DNA from 4 places in the Musicola paradisiaca NCPPB 2511 genome. Region 3 is predicted to be linked to each of the others. Evidence: predicted binding sites of a transcription regulator. Region 3 holds the regulator's gene; each other region holds the start of a gene.
The links. Region 3 encodes PurR, which represses purine synthesis genes. Its sites were predicted from a motif close to CANGCAAACGTTTGCNTG; they were not measured.

Region 1 (5,324 bases), 1.4 Mb from region 3:
TGATAAGCCGGATATCAATGCCGCCAACCTGAATACCCGGCCAGAGTACGATTATCAGAAAAACGGCGGTTCGGTATTGAAGGGATATCGTGCGGTTCGGCAAGTGGAAGTGACATTACGCCAGTTAGACAAATTGGACGCATTGTTGGATGGCGCGTTGAAGGCTGGTCTGAATGAAATCCGCATGGTGGATTTTGGGGTATCCAATCCGGATACTTACCGTGAGCAAGCGCGCAAAAAAGCGATAGAACAGGCGACTCATCAGGCCCAGTCACTGGCAGCTAGCTTTAATACAACTCTGGGGCCGATTTATAGCATTCGCTACCATGTTTCAAATTATCAGCCGATGCCGGTCGCGCGTATGCTGAAAGCCTCCGAGGCGTTGGCGCAGAACGATGTCGCGCAAACCTACCAGCAGCAAGCGATCCATTTCGACGATCAGGTCGATGTGGTATTTGAATTGCAACGAAATCGCTGATTCAACGCGCGCTAACAGATGAGCAGCGCCATCGCTACGGGGTTGGAGCCGGTCTGCTAAGACTGGCGAAGCACCTGATGCCCGTGGGTCAACAAAGCATCCGTCACTTTCCTCATCATACGGCTTTCCGGCGCGAAGCGATGCCAGTACAGCATCCGGCGCTGGAACAGACCGGGCGTCAAATCGATCAGGTCGCTGCTTGCCAGCTCTTTTTCTATCTGCAGATGCGGGATCATACAGCAGGTCGTACCTTGCCGAGCCAGTTGTACAAAGGCTTCGGATGAGTTAACGATGTGGCAAGGAACGCTGCCGGGCGGCAGTTCGAAGTTTTGTTGCAAGAATGCTTGATGCATGTCGTCAAGATGATCGAAAGCGACGGCGGGAGCCCGCAGCAGTGCGGAGCGGGTCACGCCATTGGGAAAATAGCGGTTCGCGAATTCCGGGGATGCCACAAACAGATAATCCAGCGCCCCCAACTTGTCTACCAGACAGCTGGGCAGCGGCTGCGATTGAATACTGACGGCGCCAACTACCTCGCCGCGGCGCAGGCGTTCCTGGGTACGGGTTTCGTCTTCCACCTGCAGATTAAGGCGTATCGGCGAGTCCGCCAGCACCGGTTGCAATGCTGGCAGCAGCCAGGTCGCCAGACTGTCGGCGTTCACCGCCAAAGAGAGTAATAATGGCGTTTCGTTACCGTTTTCATTACCCAGCCATTCTTCTTCCAGTAGTTCGACCTGATGCAGCAGAGCCAGCAGCTTCTGCCCTTGTTCTGTGGGACGAGGGGGAATCGTTCTGACGAGCAGGGGCTGACCGAAAAGGTTTTCCAACTGTTTGATGCGCTGCGAAACCGCGGATTGGGTAATGCAGAGTTTTTGAGCAGCGCGTTCAAAACCACGCTCACGGATTACGGCGTCCAGCGCCTGAAGGGTGCGATAGTCCGGGCGTTTCATGAAGTTGAAGAATCCTCTGAAAAAAACGATTCTGGCACTATGCCACATTTCTCAGGGCAATCGCCGAAAAAAAATCATGTTGAAGCTCGGCTACGGTGGGGGTTTGTATGCCGAATGCCGGACAAATTCCTCCCTTTGCCCCCATCATGCCTTATAATGCGCACACGTTTTCGTCGTAATAACAGGCATACACCATGACGCAGGATGAACTGAAAAAGGCCGTTGGTTGGGCCGCACTGGATTATGTCCGGCCCGGGACGGTTGTTGGCGTAGGTACGGGGTCTACCGCCGCACACTTTATTGACGCATTGGGTACGATCAAGGATCAGATTAAAGGCGCTGTATCCAGCTCTGATGCGTCGACTGCCAAACTGAAAAGTCTGGGTATCCCGGTCTTTGATTGTAATGATGTCGATGCGCTGGATGTTTACGTCGATGGCGCCGATGAAATTAATTCCCACATGCAGATGATCAAAGGCGGCGGTGCGGCGTTGACGCGCGAGAAAATTGTCGCAGCCATTTCCCGTCAATTTGTGTGCATAGTGGATGCCTCAAAGCAGGTTGAGGTGCTGGGTAAGTTCCCGTTGCCGGTGGAAGTCATTCCAATGGCTCGCACTTATGTCACCCGCGAGCTGACTAAACTGGGCGGTCGCCCGGTGTACCGTGACGGCGTGTTGACGGATAACGGCAACATTATCCTGGACGTGCATGACTTTGATTTATCCGATGCGGTGGCTATGGAGAATCGCATCAATGGTATTGCTGGCGTGGTGACTGTCGGGCTGTTTGCCAACCGAGGCGCTGATGTGGCGCTGGTCGGAACGGCCGATGGCGTCAAAACCGTTCGGTTGAAGTAATCTTACGCGCCTCACGTCATCATCCGGCTAGGGTGTAAACCTGGCCGGATTTTTTTTATCTAAAAAAACCACTCTTGTTAACGGCTCATTTTTGGTACTTAATATCAGTTTCTCTTATTTGGTATCATCGCTGTCTGGCTCAAGTGACGGTGGGTAGCATTTATCGCCGTATAAGCCGGGTGGCTGAGCGGCAGGGTAACTGGTGTAGGCAATCGTTTGTATTGCCGCCTGCGTAATTTTTGTTATGTTTGCTGAGGTCGGTTTGTAGACCGTCGCATCTGAAGTCTGAAAATAAGGTCGGGAAATGGCAAAGGTATCACTGGAAAAAGACAAGATTAAGTTTCTGTTGTTGGAAGGCGTACATCAGAGTGCGGTTGAGAATCTTCGCGCTGCGGGGTACACCAACATTGAATACCATAAAGGCGCACTGGATCCTGAGTCATTAAAAGCCTCAATCCGCGATGCGCATTTTGTAGGCATTCGCTCACGTACTCATCTGACGGAAGAGATTTTTGCCGCGGCGGAAAAGCTGGTGGCCGTCGGGTGTTTCTGCATCGGTACTAATCAAGTGGAACTGCCTGCTGCGACCAAACGCGGTATTCCAGTGTTTAACGCGCCTTTTTCCAACACTCGTTCTGTCGCTGAAATGGTGATCGGCGAATTGTTGCTGATGTTGCGCGGCATTCCTTCCGCTAATGCTAATGCGCATCGCGGTATCTGGCACAAGCAGGCGGTCGGCTGTTATGAGGCTCGCGGCAAGAAGCTGGGCATCATCGGTTATGGTCACATCGGCACTCAGCTTGGCATTTTGGCCGAAGGGCTGGGGATGCATGTGTACTTCTATGATATTGAAAGCAAGCTACCATTGGGTAATGCTCAACAGGTGCGCCATCTGTCTGATCTGCTGAACATGAGCGATGTGGTCAGCTTGCATGTACCGGAGACGGACAGCACCCAAAATATGATCAATGCGGATGCGTTAGCGCTGATGAAGCCCGGTTCGATTCTGATCAATGCGTCGCGCGGTACTGTGGTGGATATTCCCGCCCTGTGCGAGGTGCTGCGCAGTAAGCATCTTTCTGGCGCAGCCATTGATGTATTCCCGACAGAGCCTGCTACTAACAGCGATCCTTTTGTTTCCCCGCTGGGCGAATTCGATAACGTCTTACTGACTCCGCATATTGGCGGTTCAACACAGGAAGCGCAGGAAAATATTGGGGATGAAGTCGCTGGCAAATTGGCGAAATATTCCGATAACGGTTCTACGCTTTCAGCGGTCAATTTTCCTGAAGTTTCTTTGCCGGCCCACGGTGAACGCGCCAGCCGTCTGTTGCACATCCATGAAAACCGTCCAGGCGTCATGACGCAGATTAACAATATCTTTGCCGCTCAGGGCATCAATATTGCCGCACAGTATCTGCAGACCAGCGCTGAAATCGGTTATGTGGTGATCGACGTGGAAACCGACGGTGCGGATACAGCATTGCAGCTAATGAAGGCTATTCCGGGCACGATCCGCGCTCGCCTGCTTTATTGATCCACCCCACTTTGCCATTTTGAAAAAATCCAGTCGCCGCTAGCGGGGCTGGATTTTTTAATTATCCCTATCAACTTGTCATCGGAAACGACGCGCTGTTTGCAAGCGAGACGTTATACCGTCTGGTGTTTTTCTCTCCCCACATGTTATTCGCACTACCCGGCGAAAATACCAATTTGATCTACTTCACAGATATAAGACCTTTTAAATGCGTTAAAGACGAACTTTATGGTGGCGTATTATCGATTATCTGGACAGTAAGTGAATTGTTATATGTTCTCGGTATTTACCGTACATCTTTGGGATCTTGAGTAATACCTTTTCTTATCTGAATAGAATTTTGTTATATTAAAAAAGAAACATCGTTTCATTTTAATGATGTCCAGCTCTTGTATCCGACGCATGTGATTTTTTCATTTATTAGCATGGGTTCTGGTTAGGCAATCTGACTAGATATGATGCTGTAAGTCTTTGTATTTTATTATGGCGTAGGATACGAATAGTATCTTTAGCGTTAAAGCGAGAAATCGGAATGGCAGAACAAAAAAGAAAAATTTCTTCGGTAAACAATGTTCGTCTGGTGACGTTTTTCATTACGTTGTTGACGATCATTCTGTTGTTGTTTGCACTTTCTATCGGCACCGCGAGCTACTTTTTGAAACAGAGTAACGATGCGTTAGATATGGCTAATCAGGCATCGGATACGCGCTCGGGAATTAGCAGCAGTATGGATCAACTGCGTGTCGCTCGTCAGTTGCTGGTTCAGGCGGTAGCTGCGTCGCGAATTGGTGATAAAGATTCATATAATCAGTCATTTAAAGAAGCTAACGATCGAATCAATAGTTCCAAAAAACGGTTCGACGAATATATGGCCCGTGTCGATCAGTCTTCGGAAGAAAAGGCGCTAGATAGCGAATTGACGGCCAGTTACAACGCTTACCGTAATAACGTACTGTTGCCTATGGTGGAGATGGTGCGCGGTGGTGAGTTCGAGAGCGTTATCGAGCTAGAGACAACATTAGCGCGGCAGTTGGACAATAACTATGCGCTTCCTGTTCGTAAGGAGGTGAAGTATCTGAGCGAGTATGCGAGCCGGATCAATACCGAGGCGGAAAGAAAGTCCAATCTGGGATACACCCTGATGGGAACGGCATTTGTGTTGTCGATCGTGTTAGCTGTGCTCAGCTATTTTATCATTCGCAGAGCAGTCCTGATGCCGGTGGATATTCTGATTGCTCGCATTCAGAACATTGCCGGGGGGGATTTGACTCAGCCGCCTGTCGATTTGGGACGTAATGAAATAGGCATTCTTGGTAAGAATCTTCAACAGATGCAGGATTCGCTGACGAATACCGTTTCAATCGTGCGTGATGGTGCTGATTCTATTTATCAGGGCGCGTCCGAGATTAGTGTGGGTAACGTCGATCTGTCTTCTCGTACTGAACAGCAAGCGGCGGCTCTTGAGCAGACGGCTGCCAGCATGGAAGAGTTGACTTCTACCG
Region 2 (5,324 bases), 2.0 Mb from region 3:
GCTCCGAGTTCATCCAGCCGGCGGATGCCATCATTACCGCCTTTGGTTTCCAGACGCACAGCATGCCTTGGCTGCAGGAAGCGCAGATCGGTTTAGATAAATGGGGCCATATCACCATTCCGGCACCGGGCAGCAATGGCAAACTGGCTTGCCAGACCAGCCACCCGCGCGTCTTCGCCGGCGGCGATGCCGTGCGCGGCGCCGACCTGGTGGTGACAGCCATCGTCGACGGCCGTAAAGCGGCGCTGGGCATGATTCAGGTGATGGGGATAGAAGAGCACGCCGGGGCACCCGCCGGCATAAACGCCGTTGCGGGAGCGACACAGTTATGAATCAGTTTGTTATCGCCGACTCGTCAAAATGTATCGGTTGCCGCACTTGTGAGATCGCCTGCGCCGTCGCGCATGCCGGCCGGGATCAGCGCGTATTGAGTAAAACCGCGTTTTTCCCTCGTCTGAAGGTCATCAAAAGCGCCAACGTCAGCATGCCCGTACTGTGCCACCAGTGTGAAAATGCGCCCTGCGCCAGCGTGTGCCCGCATGATGCGCTCATTCGGCATCGGGATAGCATTCAGGTGATCCAATCCCGGTGGATTGGTTGCAAAAGCTGCGTCATTGCCTGTCCGTTTGGCGCCATTGATGTGGTGAGTACACACTCACAATCAGAAAATGGCACAACACAAACCGGGAGCGAGGTGCATAAATGCGACCTGTGCGTCGATGTCGCAGACTCGCCGTCCTGCGTCAGGGTATGCCCGACATCAGCATTAACGCTGGTTACGCAGCAGGAATTGCACCAGAAGATCGCCGCGAAGCAACAACAATCCGCCTGGAGTCAGGCGGATATTCGGCTGAGCTGAAAACATCCTGCCCAGGGGCAGGCTGTTTTCATTCCTCACGCTTTGTTCGCAACCCAACGCCGCGAACAAGGTGGCGCAGTGAACACAGGATAATCCCTGAGCGCTTAAACGAAGTTTTTTAGGGGCACGCAAGCAGGGCGAAAGGTTTTACTACGTTCCAGCACAGTTTGTCGGGATCCCGCCAGGCTGTGCGGCCGCCGCCGGCGTCCCCCTATCATTGCCCATCGTGGTGAGACACGCCTTTGCGCCGCTGGCTCAACATGGAGCCCAACCCCATTTACCGGCGATAAAGTCAGAGACCTTCACGGGCATGTCTGGACGACACCACGAAAAACTCCTCATAATGAGGCGATACACACCTGAGACGGTTTCAGCAGAAATAAAATCAAGTTCAATAGAAAGTGTTTTTTGACGTATTCTTTTCAGGGAAGGATAATCGTCGCCGATTTATCCACCAGTTTTTCTTTAGATCATATATTAGTCTGATAATATGCAGCTGTAATATTCTTAATACAGCAGTTATTCCATAAATAATTATTAGGTTTCGTTGTCATCATGGAGTGAATATGACCTGCCATTTCGTCAGGTGGACAAGCACGGAAGCGCTACCCGATCTGCAGCGGTTATCGGATGACCTTATACTATCCACGCACAGCTTTTCAGTGAAACGCCGGGAACGTTATCTGAAAAGCCGCGCGCTGCTAGCAGAAATGATGTTCTATTTTTTTGGCTATCCGGTTCTCCCACCTTTAATGATTTCCCCTAATGGAAGACCTTGTTTTGTTGATCCCCACCTGCCCGATTTCAGTCTGGGCTATGCCGGCAATACCATTGCGATCCTGCTCAGCGAGGAAGGGAAAGTCGGGATGGATGTGGAGATAGTCCGCTTTCGTTCCCAGCAAACGCCGCCCGAACCGCTGCAACCCTTATCGCATGCGGAGAAAGCCTGGATCGATGCTCAATTAGATCCGCTAGAGGCCGCGACACAACTGTGCACGATCCGCCAGTCGGTGTTGAAAATCCCCGGTTTTCGCAACGGCCCAGAATCACTGAAACTTCATCCGGCTTCTGGTCGGCTGCGCGCCAGGCATATTCCGGACGTGGAAGTCATCAGCGATGTCGATGACTACCTGGCCTGGGCTTGCGCCCACACGCCCAGACTCAGCCGTCTGGTGTTGTGGAACTACACCTCGGCCTACGGTATGCGGAAATCGGGAGAGATTGTCCATCAGCAGCATCAGTCCAGACGCTACATGCGGCTTATCAGCCATTCGGCGGAGAAAGTCTCGCCGCAGTACGTGATCTGAACGCCGCTACGCCGGCTCAGGGCAACACATTTCGGCGCCGTATCCCGCGATCGAGATACGGCCCGTTATCAGTGCGCGTCGATAAAAACGATTTTCAGCAGGAATAATGCGGCGACCACCATGACGCACGGGCTGATTTCACGCCAGCGTCCGGTTGCCGCCTTCATTACCGCATAAGAGATAAAGCCCAGCGCAATCCCTTCGGTAATGGAAAAGCTGAACGGCATCATAACGGCGGTTACAAACGCCGGTACGGCGTCGGTCAGATCGTCCCAACGCACACGCGCCAGGCTGGACGTCATCAGCACCCCCACATAGATTAACGCGCCGGCGGCGGCATAAGCCGGAACCATTCCCGCCAGCGGCGACAGGAACATCACCAGCAAAAACAGCAGCCCGACGACGACTGCGGTCAGGCCGGTGCGCCCGCCGATGGACACGCCGGACGAACTTTCGACATAGGCTGTAACGGAAGAGGTGCCGATGAAAGCGCCAACGACAGAGCTGATGCTGTCGACATACAGCGCCCGCTTCATGTTCGGGAATTTGCCGCGAGCGTCAGTAAGACCCGCTTTATCGGTGACGCCGATCAACGTACCGGAGGAATCGAACAAATTAACCAGCATGAAGGAAAAAATCACACCGGACAGCCCCAGATTTAGAGAGCCCGCCAAATCCACCTGACCCACCACGTTGTTGACGCTCGGTGGTACCGAGAAGATCCCGGTATAGTTCACATCGCCCAGCGCCAGACCCAGCATGGTGGTAACGGCAATGGAGATCAGTACGGCTGCATGAATATTACGGGACGCCAACACCACAATGATGAAAAAACCCAACACACCCAGCAATACGCGATGAGACATCAGTTTCCCCACCGCCACAATGGTTTCCGGATTAGGAACGATAATGCCGGCATTTTTCAGGCCGATCATCGCAATAAACAGACCGATACCGCTGGCGATCCCCAGACGCAGGCTCTGCGGGATATTGGCTACCATCCAGTAACGCACCTGGAAAATCGTCAGCAACAGGAAACCGATCGCCCCCCAGAACACAGCGCCCATCGCCACCTGCCACGGCAGCCCCATCGTACCGACCACCACAAACGCAAAGAAAGCGTTCAGCCCCATCGCCGGCGCCAACGCGACCGGAAGGTTAGCCAGCATCCCCATGAAAATACTGCCAAATGCAGCAATCAGGCAGGTAGTGACAAACACGGCTTGCGTGTCCATACCGGCCACGCCCAGAATTTGCGGGTTAACAAATACGATGTAGACCATTGTCAAAAAGGTAGTAAACCCCGCAATGATTTCCGTGCGTGCCGTAGTGCCGTGTTGTTGCAATTTGAACATGCGCTCCAACAGCCCTACCCCAACGGCAGAGCCCGTCTGCGATTTATCCATGATTAAGACCTAAAGAAAGGAAAGAAAAACGCCGGGTATCCTATAACAAAAGGTAAGGACGTTAACATGCATCCCGGCTTTTTTTACAGCCGACGGATAGGGCTGCGAGTCGTCGCCAATTCCCGGCAGGAAACCGTTTTTCGCGCCCGGCCATGCCGTTGTTGAACGCATCGCCTCTGGGGTAAAGTGGCAATCTGTTTCTGTCCATCCCTCCACAAAGGCAACAGCCATGTCCCACATTGAGTGCGTTTTTTTCGACTGCGACGGTACGCTGGTCGATAGCGAAGTGATTTGCTGTCAGGCATACGTGAATATCTTTATTCCACATGGCATCGAGCTGCCGCTGACGGACGTCATCAAAGAATTCAAGGGAATGAAACTGTATGACATCATCGATCGCGTCAGCGCCCGCTTCGGTCTGAACGCCTCGGTAGAACAACTGGAGCGTCATTTCCGGCAGGAGGTGGCCCGTTTATTCGAAGAATCGCTCGAACCGATCCCCGGCGTGCGCCAGGTATTGGAAAAATTGCAGGTGCCGACGGCGGTGGTATCCAACGGGCCGGTAAGCAAAATGCAGCACTCTCTCGGGCTGACCGGTCTGCTGAGCTTTTTCGAAGACCGGCTATACAGCGGTTACGATATTCGTAAATGGAAGCCCGACCCGACATTGCTGTACCACGCAGCGCAAGCGATGGGCGTAACAACCGAAAACTGTATTTTGGTGGAAGACTCGGTATCCGGCACCCAGGCGGGCATCGCCGCCGGCATCCCGGTGTTTTATTACTGTGCTGATGAACACAATGCCCCCATTCATCACCCGCTAGTAACCATGTTTGACGATATGCACCAGCTTCCGACGCTCTGGCAAGAAAGGGGCTGGCGCATTACCGCGAACTGATCGCGCAGCTCAACCGCCCTGCGGGGCCGGTTGAACAGGCGCCGTCGACTGCCGACTCTGCCGAAGGCGATGGTGAAAGCGGCGGCTGACGGCGTTGGCCGCCAGATCGAGCGTCAGACAAAGCAGGAAGTAAACCAGCGCGACAAACAGAAACACCTCCATCGGATACACCATGCTGCGATTGTTGACCTGCGTCGCCAGAAACGTCAGTTCACCCACACCTACGATGTACGCCAGCGACGTATCCTTGATCAGCGAAATCCACTGATTGATAAAGGAAGGCACCATCATGCGCAGCGCTTGCGGCAGGACGATATAACGCAAAACCCGCCAGCGACCAAACCCCAGCGACAACCCCGCCTGCCACTGGCCGCGACCTATTGCCGCAATGCCGGCTTTGACGCCATGCGCCAGATAAGCAGACGCGATCAGCGCCAGCGCGCAAACTACCGTGGTTATTTCCGGGATATCCACGCCAAATAGCATCGGCAACAGGAAATACGTCCAGAAAATCAGCATGATGACTGGAATAGCGCGAAAAAATCCCAGTACCGCCGCCAGCGCCGCGCCGGGCCAGCCTCGGCTCATCGCCAGCGCAACGCCCAGCAGGGTTCCCAACAGCGCCGACGCCGTACCGGCCATCAGGCTAAGCGCCAACGTCAACGCCGCACCGCCTAACGGCCCATCGGGGAAAGTGCCCCACATCAGATAGCCAACGTTATCGCGGATAATGGTGAAATCCATCTCAGTGCCCCTTTATCGGCTGCCGGTGCTGACGCCACATCCCCCACCCTTCCAGACAGGCGATGACGGCAATGTATAACACGGTGGCGACGCCAAACGCCTGGAACGTG
Region 3 (5,324 bases):
GCAGAATCGGATTTTCAGCGATCTGACGCTGAATTTTTTCGAGAGTTGTCGTCATTTATTGCTTCCTCAAGCGCGAGATGACCGGACGTCCGGTCATATGACTAGCGGCGGGTATTACAACACCGCCGCTGACGTTCCGTATTTTAACGATAGCGACAACGACAAAAAAACGCTATCTTTTGTAGGGTTATCGATGGGCATTCTTGAACTGGCGGAATTATCGACGGGCAGGGCAACAATTGCACAGTAAAAAGCTGCCATTAATGATTTCTCACTATTTTGTAATGAAGAAACACCGAATCCGACTTTTTTATCGAACCAGTTTCAGGAATACTCTGCGGATTGAACGATTGAGGACAACATTCGGTCAGAATAATGATGCGTTTACTTATTACGCTTTTTTTATTGGTTTTCAGTAACCTTTTTTCTTTGGCTCAGGCAGCGACACATTCAGCGGCATCACCGCGCAAAGCCAGCGTGGATAACGTCAATGCTGATGAAGCAGCCAAAAAACATAAGCTGGTCAAAAGCGCCAGAAAAGGCGTTGCTTCCGCACCAGAGAAAAAAGAGGATGTGAAAAAAAACACACTGACGCCGGCTGTAGCTCGCCACGGTAAATCCGCATCCAAAAACATCGACAGTAAAACAACCACAAAAGACCAAACTGCGGCCCCCTCTCACAACAAGAAAACCACACATACCGACAGCGCATCGACAAAGAAAGTGATGTCGCCTCAGGCAAACCGCATCGCCAACAGTAGAAACGCACCAGCGAAAGAGTCACATCAGGCCAATAAAACCGTCATCAAACAAGAACCGGTCGCTCATGGCGGGAATAAAAACAACATACATGAAACCGCCCAGAAAAATCGTCATGCCGCTGCCATCAAGAAACCAGAGGCGGCCCAGGCGGCTAATAAGCACAAAAAAGGCCTGGCGGAAAGCGACGGTGAAAACATCAGCGCCGTACACGGCAAAACGACGAAGGGCAAGCAGGATAAAACAACGCTGGCCTTAAATGCCGTACATAAAAAGCGCTATCAACACGCGAAAACTGCGGCAATGAGCAAACTGATGAGCCAGATTGGTAAACATTACCAATGGGGTGGTTCTTCGCCGTCTGCCGGTTTTGATTGCAGCGGGTTGGTCTATTACGCCTACAAAGATCTGGTGAAAATCCCGATTCCGCGTACCGCCAACGAAATGTTTCATCTACGCGACGCCGCCCCCATCAAGAAGGCCGAACTGGAAAGCGGCGACCTGGTGTTTTTCCGTATCACTAACCGGGGAGCAGCGGATCACGTAGGGGTTTATCTGGGCAATGGCCGTTTTATTCAGTCGCCTCGCTCCGGTGCTGATATTAAAATCAGCAAGTTAAGCGAAGATTACTGGCAAGAGCATTATGTTGGCGCTCGCCGTGTCGTGACCCCAAAAACCATCCGTTAAGTCGCCTTCTGCAACCGTAAGACCATAAGCTCCTTTACTCGGGAGGTTTTTTAGAGAGACAAAAAAACCTCCCGCCGTAAAGCGAGAGGTTCTCAGAAAACACAAGCTCTGACTGCGGATACCGCTTATCAGACGCTTTTCACCGTATCAGTTAAGAACCGCAGTCAACCCCATAATAACGATGACGGTCAGTGAGACGAACGTCGTAAATAGCGACATTTTCAGATTGGTATCCATAGCACTCTCCTTTAATTCACTTTCGGGTCATCTTGATAATTAAGCTACCGAACATGCATCGGGAACAGTATAGTTCATGCGCTCTATAGCACGATGGCAGCATTATTACCGGATTACACAGAAAAAACCTGCTTATCTGTCACAGAGATAATATGAATTACCTCTTCCACTTTCCGCCCAGATCAGACAAAATCCGCAGTTTACCGAACACACTGCGTTTGCGTTGGTGAAGCGTCAGCCCTGCCCTTCAGGTATCTCTCGGCACTCTCCTTCTGAAATCCGACTTTTGTCCAGGCAAAAGCAGGATCCACGCAGGCAAACGATTAACAATATACTTACTGCTGTAACAAGTAGGTTCAGGAGTCATTCTGCATGGCAACGATCAAAGATGTGGCAAAACGTGCTGGCGTTTCGACCACAACCGTGTCTCACGTGATCAATAAAACACGTTTCGTCGCCGAAGAGACCAAAGCCGCAGTACGTGCGGCCATTAAAGAACTACATTATTCCCCCAGCGCCGTCGCACGCAGTTTGAAAGTCAACCATACAAAATCAATCGGGCTGTTGGCGACCTCCAGTGAAGCGCCGTACTTCGCCGAGATCATTGAAGCGGTGGAAAACAGCTGTTATGCCAAAGGCTATACGCTGGTGTTATGCAACTCCCACAATGAGTTGGATAAACAACGCGCGTACCTTTCCATGTTGGCGCAAAAACGTGTCGACGGGCTGCTGGTCATGTGTGCGGAATATCCACCAGCATTACTGACGATGTTGGCAGATTATCGTCATATCCCCATGGTAGTGATGGACTGGGGTGAAGCACACAGTGATTTCACCGATACCATCATCGACAACGCTTTTTCCGGCGGCTATATGGCCGGGCGGTATCTGATCGAACGAGGTCATCGCGATATCGGCGTCATTCCCGGGCCACAAGAACGAAATACAGGCAGCGGCCGTTATCTGGGTTTTCTCAAAGCACTGAAAGAGGCGGACATTCCCATCCGGGAAGAGTGGATAGTTCAGGGTGACTTCGAGCCGGAGTCCGGCTACCGGGCTATGCATCAGATTCTGGCGCAGAAACAACGCCCGACCGCCGTTTTCTGCGGCGGCGATATCATGGCAATGGGCGCCATCTGCGCCGCCGATGAGATTGGATTGCGCGTACCGCAGGATATTTCGGTGATCGGGTATGATAACGTCCGGCACTCCCGCTATTTCACGCCAGCGTTGACCACGATCCATCAACCTAAACAACGTTTGGGGCAGGCGGCATTCTCGATGCTGCTCGATCGCATCACCAGCAAACGAGAAGAATCGCAGATGATCGAAGTCCATCCAACGCTGATCGAGCGGCGCTCAGTTTCTGACGGCCCATTCCGGGATTACCGCCGTTAGTCAGATGACTTTCTTATTCAACGCCGATTTCTAAACCTTCAACACTGCTTCGCCCCAAGCGGGACTTGTCCACAGGACGAAGCAGTCATACACTTGTCATTGTCTTTCGCAACACTCGTAATCAAGAAAGATCGATCTTTTTCTATCCTGTCTATTGGTCGTCGCACTGTTCATCACGACCAGGGATAGATGCCCTTCGCACCGGCTTTTCTCTTATTTTCCTCTGAGAACATCAGAGGTAGACGATGGATTTTTTCCACCGATACCGTTACGGGTAAAATTGTCTACGTTGTTCCTTGTTCGACATCATTCTGACAAGGTAGGGAGAAGTTATGAGTTCATCTTATGTGGAGGAACTGGGTACTCCTGAATCATCCTGGTTCCAGATTATCAACGAAATGCTGTCGGTTGCCGGTATCACCGTCAACGGCTCTTGCCCGTTTGATATTCAGGTCAAAAATCCTGACTTATACAAGCGCATTCTGCGCGAAGGTTCGTTGGGATTGGGTGAAAGTTACATGGACGGCTGGTGGGAATGTGAGCGACTGGATATGTTTTTCCACCGCGTATTGCGGGCGGGGCTGGAGAACCGTCTGCCTGTCCGCTGGCGGGATACTCTCCGGATACTCACGGCGCGGCTGACCAACCTGCAATCCCGACGTCGCGCCTGGATCGTCGGCAAGGAGCATTATGACCTTGGCAATGATCTGTTCACCCAGATGTTAGATCCGTACATGCAATACTCCTGCGGCTACTGGAAACAAGCCGAAACGCTGGAGCAGGCTCAGCAAGACAAATTGCGCATGATCTGCGAAAAGCTACAACTACGCCAGGGAATGACACTGCTGGATATCGGTTGCGGCTGGGGCGGCCTCGCTGAATTCGCCGCACGCTATTACGGTGTTGCCGTGACTGGCGTAACCATCTCCCGCGAGCAACAAAAACTGGCGCAGCAACGCTGTCAGGATCTGGACGTCGATATTCAACTGCTGGATTATCGTGACCTCAATCACCAGTTTGATCGCATCGTTTCCGTCGGCATGTTCGAGCACGTAGGGCCGAAGAATTACGACACCTACTTCCACGTAGTCAGCCGCAATCTCAAGCCTAATGGATTGTTTTTGTTACATACCATCGGCGCCAATCAGACCGACCTGAAAGTCGACCCCTGGATTAACAAATACATATTTCCCAATGGCTGCCTGCCATCGGTGCGCCATATTGCGCAAACCAGCGAACCGTATCTGATTATGGAAGACTGGCACAGCTTCGGCGCTGATTATGATCGTACCCTGATGGCCTGGAATGAACGTTTCCAACAACATTGGTCAAAACTGTCTGGGCACTACCCCGCACGCTTTCACCGTATGTTCAGCTATTACCTGAATGCCTGTGCCGGTGCGTTTCGTGCACGCAATATTCAGCTCTGGCAAGTGCTGTTTAGCGTCTCTGGCGTGGAAGGTGGAATACGTGTGCCGCGTTAACGGCTGCTAGGAAAGGAAGAACAGACTGGCTATCCGGCACGGATAAAAAATACGGTGCGGCTATCTAGCTGCACCGTATTTTTTATTCAGGATGCGGAACAGGTTTCACCGTGCGGCATGACAAACGGTTCTGCCCACGGCTTTCGTTCAGGATCCTGCCTCGACGTCTGTGGTCACAGAAGTGTGTTGTGCCTGCTGGGCCAACACCCGCTCAACCGTATCGACAATCGCTTGCGTCTGCGGGTCGATTTCAATATTGATGCGATCGCCCAGACGCTTCCGCCCCAGCGTGGTGCGATTCAGCGTTTCCGGAATCAAATGTACGCAAAAGCGGTTGCGGGTGACTTCACCAATCGTCAGGCTAATGCCGTCAATACCGATAAACCCTTTATGCAACACATACTTCATGAGCGACGGATCCGACAGACGGAACCATATCTGATGATTGTTTTCTGATGTCAGGATTTTGACGACTTCCGCAGTGCATATGATATGGCCGGACATCACATGCCCCCCGACTTCATCACCGAATTTGGCTGCCCGCTCGACGTTAACGCTATCGCCTACACCCAGGTCGCCAAGATTGGTCAACCGCAACGTTTCCTTCATCAGATCGAAACTCACCTGCCCACCATCAATAGCCGTGACGGTCAAACAGACACCGTTATGGGCCACAGATGCGCCGGGCACCAACCCAGGCAACAGTTCCTCAGGCAGCGCCACCACATGGGTACGAAAATTCGCTTTTTCATCAATAGA
Region 4 (5,324 bases), 1.3 Mb from region 3:
CGGATTCGCTTCGCACTCTTCATCATAAGTGGAGTACAGGTAGGCGGTATCGGTAGCGAATTCCGCGGCACAGGTATCCACACGCTTATAAACCGGATGCAGGTTGTATTTGGCGCGCAGTTTGCGAATCTCACCTTCGGACACCCCGGCCAGTTTAGCCAGGCGGGCATCGGCGAAACCTTTGCGCTTTAACAGACGCAGAAATTCCGACGTCAGGCCGTTGGCGCCCAGCTCGGAAACCTGCTCTTCCAGACGAACCAGCTCTTCAATCTGCACCAGGAACCAACGATCAATGTTGGTCAGGTTGAACACGCCGTCGACAGACATACCGGCACGGAACGCATCTGCCAGATACCAGATACGCTCGCCGCCTGCATCTTTCAGTTCACGGCGGATTTTGGTCAATGCTTCCGGATCGTCCAGGCTCACTTTCGGATCGAAACCCGTTGCGCCGACTTCCAGCCCACGCAGCGCTTTCTGCAACGATTCCTGCTGGGTGCGGCCGATCGCCATCACTTCACCCACCGATTTCATCTGCGTGGTCAGGCGATCGTTGGCGCCGGCGAATTTTTCGAAGTTGAAACGCGGGATCTTAGTGACCACGTAATCGATTGAGGGCTCAAAAGACGCCGGAGTACGGCCGCCGGTGATGTCGTTCATCAGCTCGTCCAGCGTATAACCGACCGCCAGCTTGGCGGCGATCTTAGCGATCGGGAAGCCGGTCGCTTTGGACGCCAACGCCGAAGAACGGGACACGCGCGGGTTCATTTCGATGACAATCAGGCGACCGGTTTTCGGGTTCACCGCGAACTGTACGTTAGAACCGCCGGTTTCCACGCCGATTTCACGCAGTACCGCCATCGAGGCGTTACGCATGATCTGGTATTCCTTGTCGGTCAGGGTCTGGGCGGGCGCTACCGTAATGGAGTCGCCGGTGTGGATCCCCATGGCGTCAAGGTTTTCAATCGAGCAGACGATGATGCAGTTGTCGTTTTTATCCCGCACCACTTCCATTTCATACTCTTTCCAGCCGATCAGCGATTCGTCGATCAACAATTCGTTGGTCGGTGACAGATCCAGGCCACGCGCGCAGATTTCTTCGAACTCTTCACGGTTGTACGCAATACCGCCGCCGGTGCCGCCCATCGTAAATGACGGGCGGATAATGCACGGGTAGCCGACATCCGCAGCAACCGCCAGCGCTTCGTCCATCGTATGCGCGATGCCGGAACGGGCGGTTTCCAGCCCGATTTTTTTCATCGCGATGTCGAACCGGCGACGATCTTCCGCTTTATCAATCGCATCGGCAGTAGCGCCGATCATGGTCACGCCGAATTCCGCCAGCACGCCCTGACGTTCCAGCTCCAGCGCACAGTTCAGCGCCGTCTGGCCGCCCATCGTCGGCAGCACCGCATCCGGGCGTTCTTTTTCGATAATCTTGCGCACCACTTCCCAGTGAATCGGCTCAATGTAGGTGGCGTCCGCCATCTCCGGGTCGGTCATGATCGTGGCCGGGTTGGAGTTCACCAGAATCACACGGTAGCCTTCTTCACGCAGCGCCTTACACGCCTGGGCGCCGGAGTAGTCAAATTCGCACGCCTGACCGATCACAATCGGGCCGGCGCCAAGAATCAGGATACTTTTTATGTCTGTACGTTTTGGCATTTCTCGCTCCTGCAAACCCGTTTACTCACCGCCGCGTTGGCGCTTGCGCCCTGTGCTTATATCGCAGCGTGACTAAACGGATTCTGATTATTTGGTATGGCTACGATAAGACTCAATCAGCTCGATGAAGTGATCGAACAGCGGCGCGGCGTCATGCGGGCCGGGGCTGGCTTCAGGATGCCCCTGGAAGCTGAATGCCGGTTTGTCGGTACGGTGAAGGCCCTGCAGCGAACCATCAAACAGCGACTTGTGCGTCGCGCGCAGCGTCGCGGGCAGAGACGTTTCATCGACCGCGAACCCGTGGTTTTGGGCAGTGATCATCACCCGGTTGCCGTCCAGATCTTTAACCGGATGGTTGCCGCCGTGGTGGCCGAACTTCATCTTGACGGTTTTGGCGCCACTGGCCAGCGCCAGCAATTGGTGGCCCAGACAGATGCCGAATACCGGAATATCGGTTGCCAGAAACGCCTTGATAGCGGCGATGGCATAATCGCAGGGCTCCGGATCACCGGGGCCGTTGGAGAGGAAAATCCCGTCCGGATTGAGTTTCAGCACGTCATCCGCCGGCGTTGTCGCCGGAACGACCGTCAGACGACAACCGCGATCTACCAGCATGCGCAGGATATTACGCTTCACACCGTAGTCATAAGCCACCACATGGAACGGCAGTTCATCTTCCGCTTTGGCCGGCGGCAGTTCGCCTTGCAACGTCCAACTGCCTTGCAGCCAGGGGTAGCTTTCACGGGTCGTGACTTCTTTAGCGAGATCCATGCCTTTCAATCCCGGAAAGGCTTTGGCTTTTTCCAACGCCAGCGCCGCATCCGGCGCGTCGCCCGCAATGATACAACCGTTCTGCGCACCTTTTTCACGCAGTAAACGAGTCAGTTTGCGGGTATCAATATCGGCTATCGCCACAATATTGTGACGCTTGAGGTAATCCGACAGGCTCTCTTCACTGCGATAGTTGCTGGCAATCAGGGGCAAATCGCGGATGACCAAGCCTTGAGCGTGAATAGCGGGGGATTCTTCATCGGCATTATTGGCGCCAACGTTACCGATATGGGGATAAGTAAGAGTGACAATCTGGCGGGAATAGGAAGGATCAGTGAGGATTTCTTGATAACCGGTCATTGATGTATTGAAGACCACTTCCCCCACTGCCGCACCTTCCGCCCCGATGGCCCGACCGTGGAACTGGGTTCCGTCTTCCAGAACCAATAGCGCTGACTTAATCAAAACACCCTCCAAGGAATAAACAATCACGTTATTTGCATATTAATTCAGATTTAACGATCTAAATCAACGCAAAAACCACCTGTAAGGCAAATTTTCGGCAAATTGCGCGCATTTTAATGATGCCCCCGATACTTGTCTACTGAAACACCAAAAAATTATCCCTTTTTACCGCCTTGATGCCGTATACACGGCTTAGAGCGGAGAAAACACATATCAATTGATGTAAGTAAACGGTTGCCAGGCAGGATGAGTCAAAAAGTGGATGTAAATACGCCAACAAGGATAAAAAGCGTTATAGGAAGGAGATGAACCGTGTTGAAAATACCAGTAAATATGAAAATAGTGGGATTAAAATCAAAAAACATCAAATAACCGCTATTTATATATAAAAATAATGGCGCAAACATTAGCGCCATTAAAAATCAATACGTTATTTAAACACACTATCCTATCGCAATTAGAGATTATCTAATCCAAGCACATCTCTCATATCAAAAAGCCCCTTATTATGAGCTTTTAACCATATAGAAGCTCTGACTGCACCATTTGCAAAAGTCATGCGACTTGAAGCCTTGTGGGTTATTTCGATACGCTCGCCGATATCTACAAACATCGCAGTATGCTCACCAACGATATCTCCGGCGCGAACCGTGGCAAAACCGATGCTTTTCGGATCACGTTCACCGGTGTATCCCTCGCGTGCATAGACGGCGCACTCTTTCAGGTCACGGCCCAACGCATCGGCGATGGCTTCCCCCATCGCCAATGCGGTTCCCGACGGCGCATCCACTTTGTGACGATGGTGCGCCTCGATGATTTCAATATCCGTGTAATCGCCCATGACCTTGGCCGCTTTTTCCAACAGTTTCAGCAGCAGGTTTACCCCCACACTGAAGTTGGCGGCAAACACAATGCCGATCTCCGCTGATGCCTGCTGAATGGCGGTCTTCCCGGCATCGTCGAACCCGGTAGTCCCGATGATCATCGCCTTGGCATGCTGACGACAAAACGCCAGATGAGCCAGCGTTCCTTCCGGACGGGTAAAATCAATCAGCACATCAAAATCATCTTTCACCGCCTCCAGGCTGTCTGACACCGTAACGTTCAGTTTTCCCAACCCGGCCAGTTCGCCAGCATCGCTGCCCACCAGTGACGACCCCTGGCGCTCCAACGCCGCGCCCAGCACCGCGCCTTCGGCATTTGACACCGCCTGGATCAGTTGACGGCCCATACGGCCGCCCGCACCGGCAACCGCAATACGGATCGATGAATCCTTCATGTTTACGCTCTCTTATAGTGATTTCAGGCATGATACAAATGCGTATCAGGGTAACTGAGCCGGCTAAGCGGTTGCCAGCAGATTTCTCGCATGATTAGAAAATTATGTCAGGCTACGGCAGGCATCAGAGAAAGGGATGGCAGGAAGCGTGTGGGATAGAAAATAGACAGCGCATAAACATGCAGTTTTTATGCATCCGGTCGCCGGACGGAAAAGATAGAAAAACGGCAGCCTCACGACTGCCGCTGATGATTGGCCTTCATTCGACCTGTCGAACCTCAACCCGCAATTCTTTCGGCACCTCAAAGACGATGCTCTCTTCGCGCCCCTGCATCTCCAACGCAATCTGCCCGCCCATGCCTTGCAGCCGTTTCACGACCTGCTGCACCAACACATCGGGAGCTGATGCGCCGGCCGTCACACCGACGCACGCGGTGCGACTGAACCAGGACTCCTGAATATCATCTGCCGAATCAATGAGGTAGGACGGCTTGCCGACACGCTGCGCCAGTTCTGCCAGCCGGTTGGAGTTGGACGAATTTTTTGACCCGACCACCAAGACCACATCAGCCTCCTGGGCCAGATTGCGTACCGCCTCCTGACGATTGGTCGTGGCATAGCAGATATCATCCTTGCGCGGCCCGATAATCTGCGGGAAACGCGCCCGCAGCGCATCAATCACCGCCGAGGTATCGTCCACCGACAGCGTAGTCTGGGTCATGAAGCACAAATTGGTTTCATTTTTCACTTGCAGTGACCAGACATCGTCCGGCCCCTCGACCAGATACATGCCACCTTTCGGATTGCTGTACTGCCCCATAGTTCCTTCTACCTCGGGGTGCCCGGCATGGCCAATCAGAATCGCTTCCATACCTTTTCGACTGGCGCGCGCCACTTCCATATGTACCTTGGTGACGAGTGGGCAAGTGGCGTCAAATACCGTCAGATCGCGATTACGTGCTTCCGCGCGCACCGCCTGAGAAACGCCGTGGGCGGAAAAAATCAGAATCGCGCCGTCCGGTACTTCATCGATCTGCTCAATAAAAATGGCGCCGCGTTCCCGCAGCCCATCCACCACATAGCGGTTATGCACCACTTCATGACGCACATAGATAGGTGCGCCGTAAACCTCCAACGCACGTTC

Region 1: the regulator PurR is predicted to act here: its motif matches at 2,491-2,508, upstream of serA (phosphoglycerate dehydrogenase).
Region 2: the regulator PurR is predicted to act here: its motif matches at 3,699-3,716, upstream of DPA2511_RS20620 (NCS2 family permease).
Region 4: the regulator PurR is predicted to act here: its motif matches at 3,125-3,142, upstream of carA (glutamine-hydrolyzing carbamoyl-phosphate synthase small subunit).

Annotation. Positions count from the first base shown of each region.
Region 1 is NZ_CM001857.1:613,661-618,984, forward strand. It holds gene DPA2511_RS02895 (oxidative stress defense protein) at 1-478, shown strand, start outside; gene DPA2511_RS02900 (LysR family transcriptional regulator ArgP) at 535-1,428, opposite strand; gene rpiA (ribose-5-phosphate isomerase RpiA) at 1,623-2,285, shown strand; gene serA (phosphoglycerate dehydrogenase) at 2,590-3,822, shown strand; gene DPA2511_RS02915 (methyl-accepting chemotaxis protein) at 4,355-5,324, shown strand, end outside.
Region 2 is NZ_CM001857.1:4,597,972-4,603,295, reverse strand. It holds gene aegA (formate-dependent uric acid utilization protein AegA) at 1-332, shown strand, start outside; gene DPA2511_RS20630 (4Fe-4S dicluster domain-containing protein) at 329-859, shown strand; gene DPA2511_RS20625 (4'-phosphopantetheinyl transferase family protein) at 1,426-2,166, shown strand; gene DPA2511_RS20620 (NCS2 family permease) at 2,235-3,572, opposite strand; gene yieH (6-phosphogluconate phosphatase) at 3,802-4,470, shown strand; gene DPA2511_RS20610 (amino acid ABC transporter permease) at 4,480-5,214, opposite strand; gene DPA2511_RS20605 (amino acid ABC transporter permease) at 5,216-5,324, opposite strand, start outside.
Region 3 is NZ_CM001857.1:1,985,382-1,990,705, reverse strand. It holds gene DPA2511_RS08695 (Grx4 family monothiol glutaredoxin) at 1-55, opposite strand, end outside; gene DPA2511_RS08685 (C40 family peptidase) at 376-1,446, shown strand; gene cydH (cytochrome bd-I oxidase subunit CydH) at 1,594-1,683, opposite strand; gene purR (HTH-type transcriptional repressor PurR) at 2,056-3,081, shown strand; gene cfa (cyclopropane fatty acyl phospholipid synthase) at 3,414-4,565, shown strand; gene DPA2511_RS08665 (riboflavin synthase) at 4,713-5,324, opposite strand, start outside.
Region 4 is NZ_CM001857.1:652,394-657,717, reverse strand. It holds gene carB (carbamoyl-phosphate synthase large subunit) at 1-1,665, opposite strand, end outside; gene carA (glutamine-hydrolyzing carbamoyl-phosphate synthase small subunit) at 1,753-2,901, opposite strand; gene dapB (4-hydroxy-tetrahydrodipicolinate reductase) at 3,359-4,180, opposite strand; gene ispH (4-hydroxy-3-methylbut-2-enyl diphosphate reductase) at 4,440-5,324, opposite strand, start outside.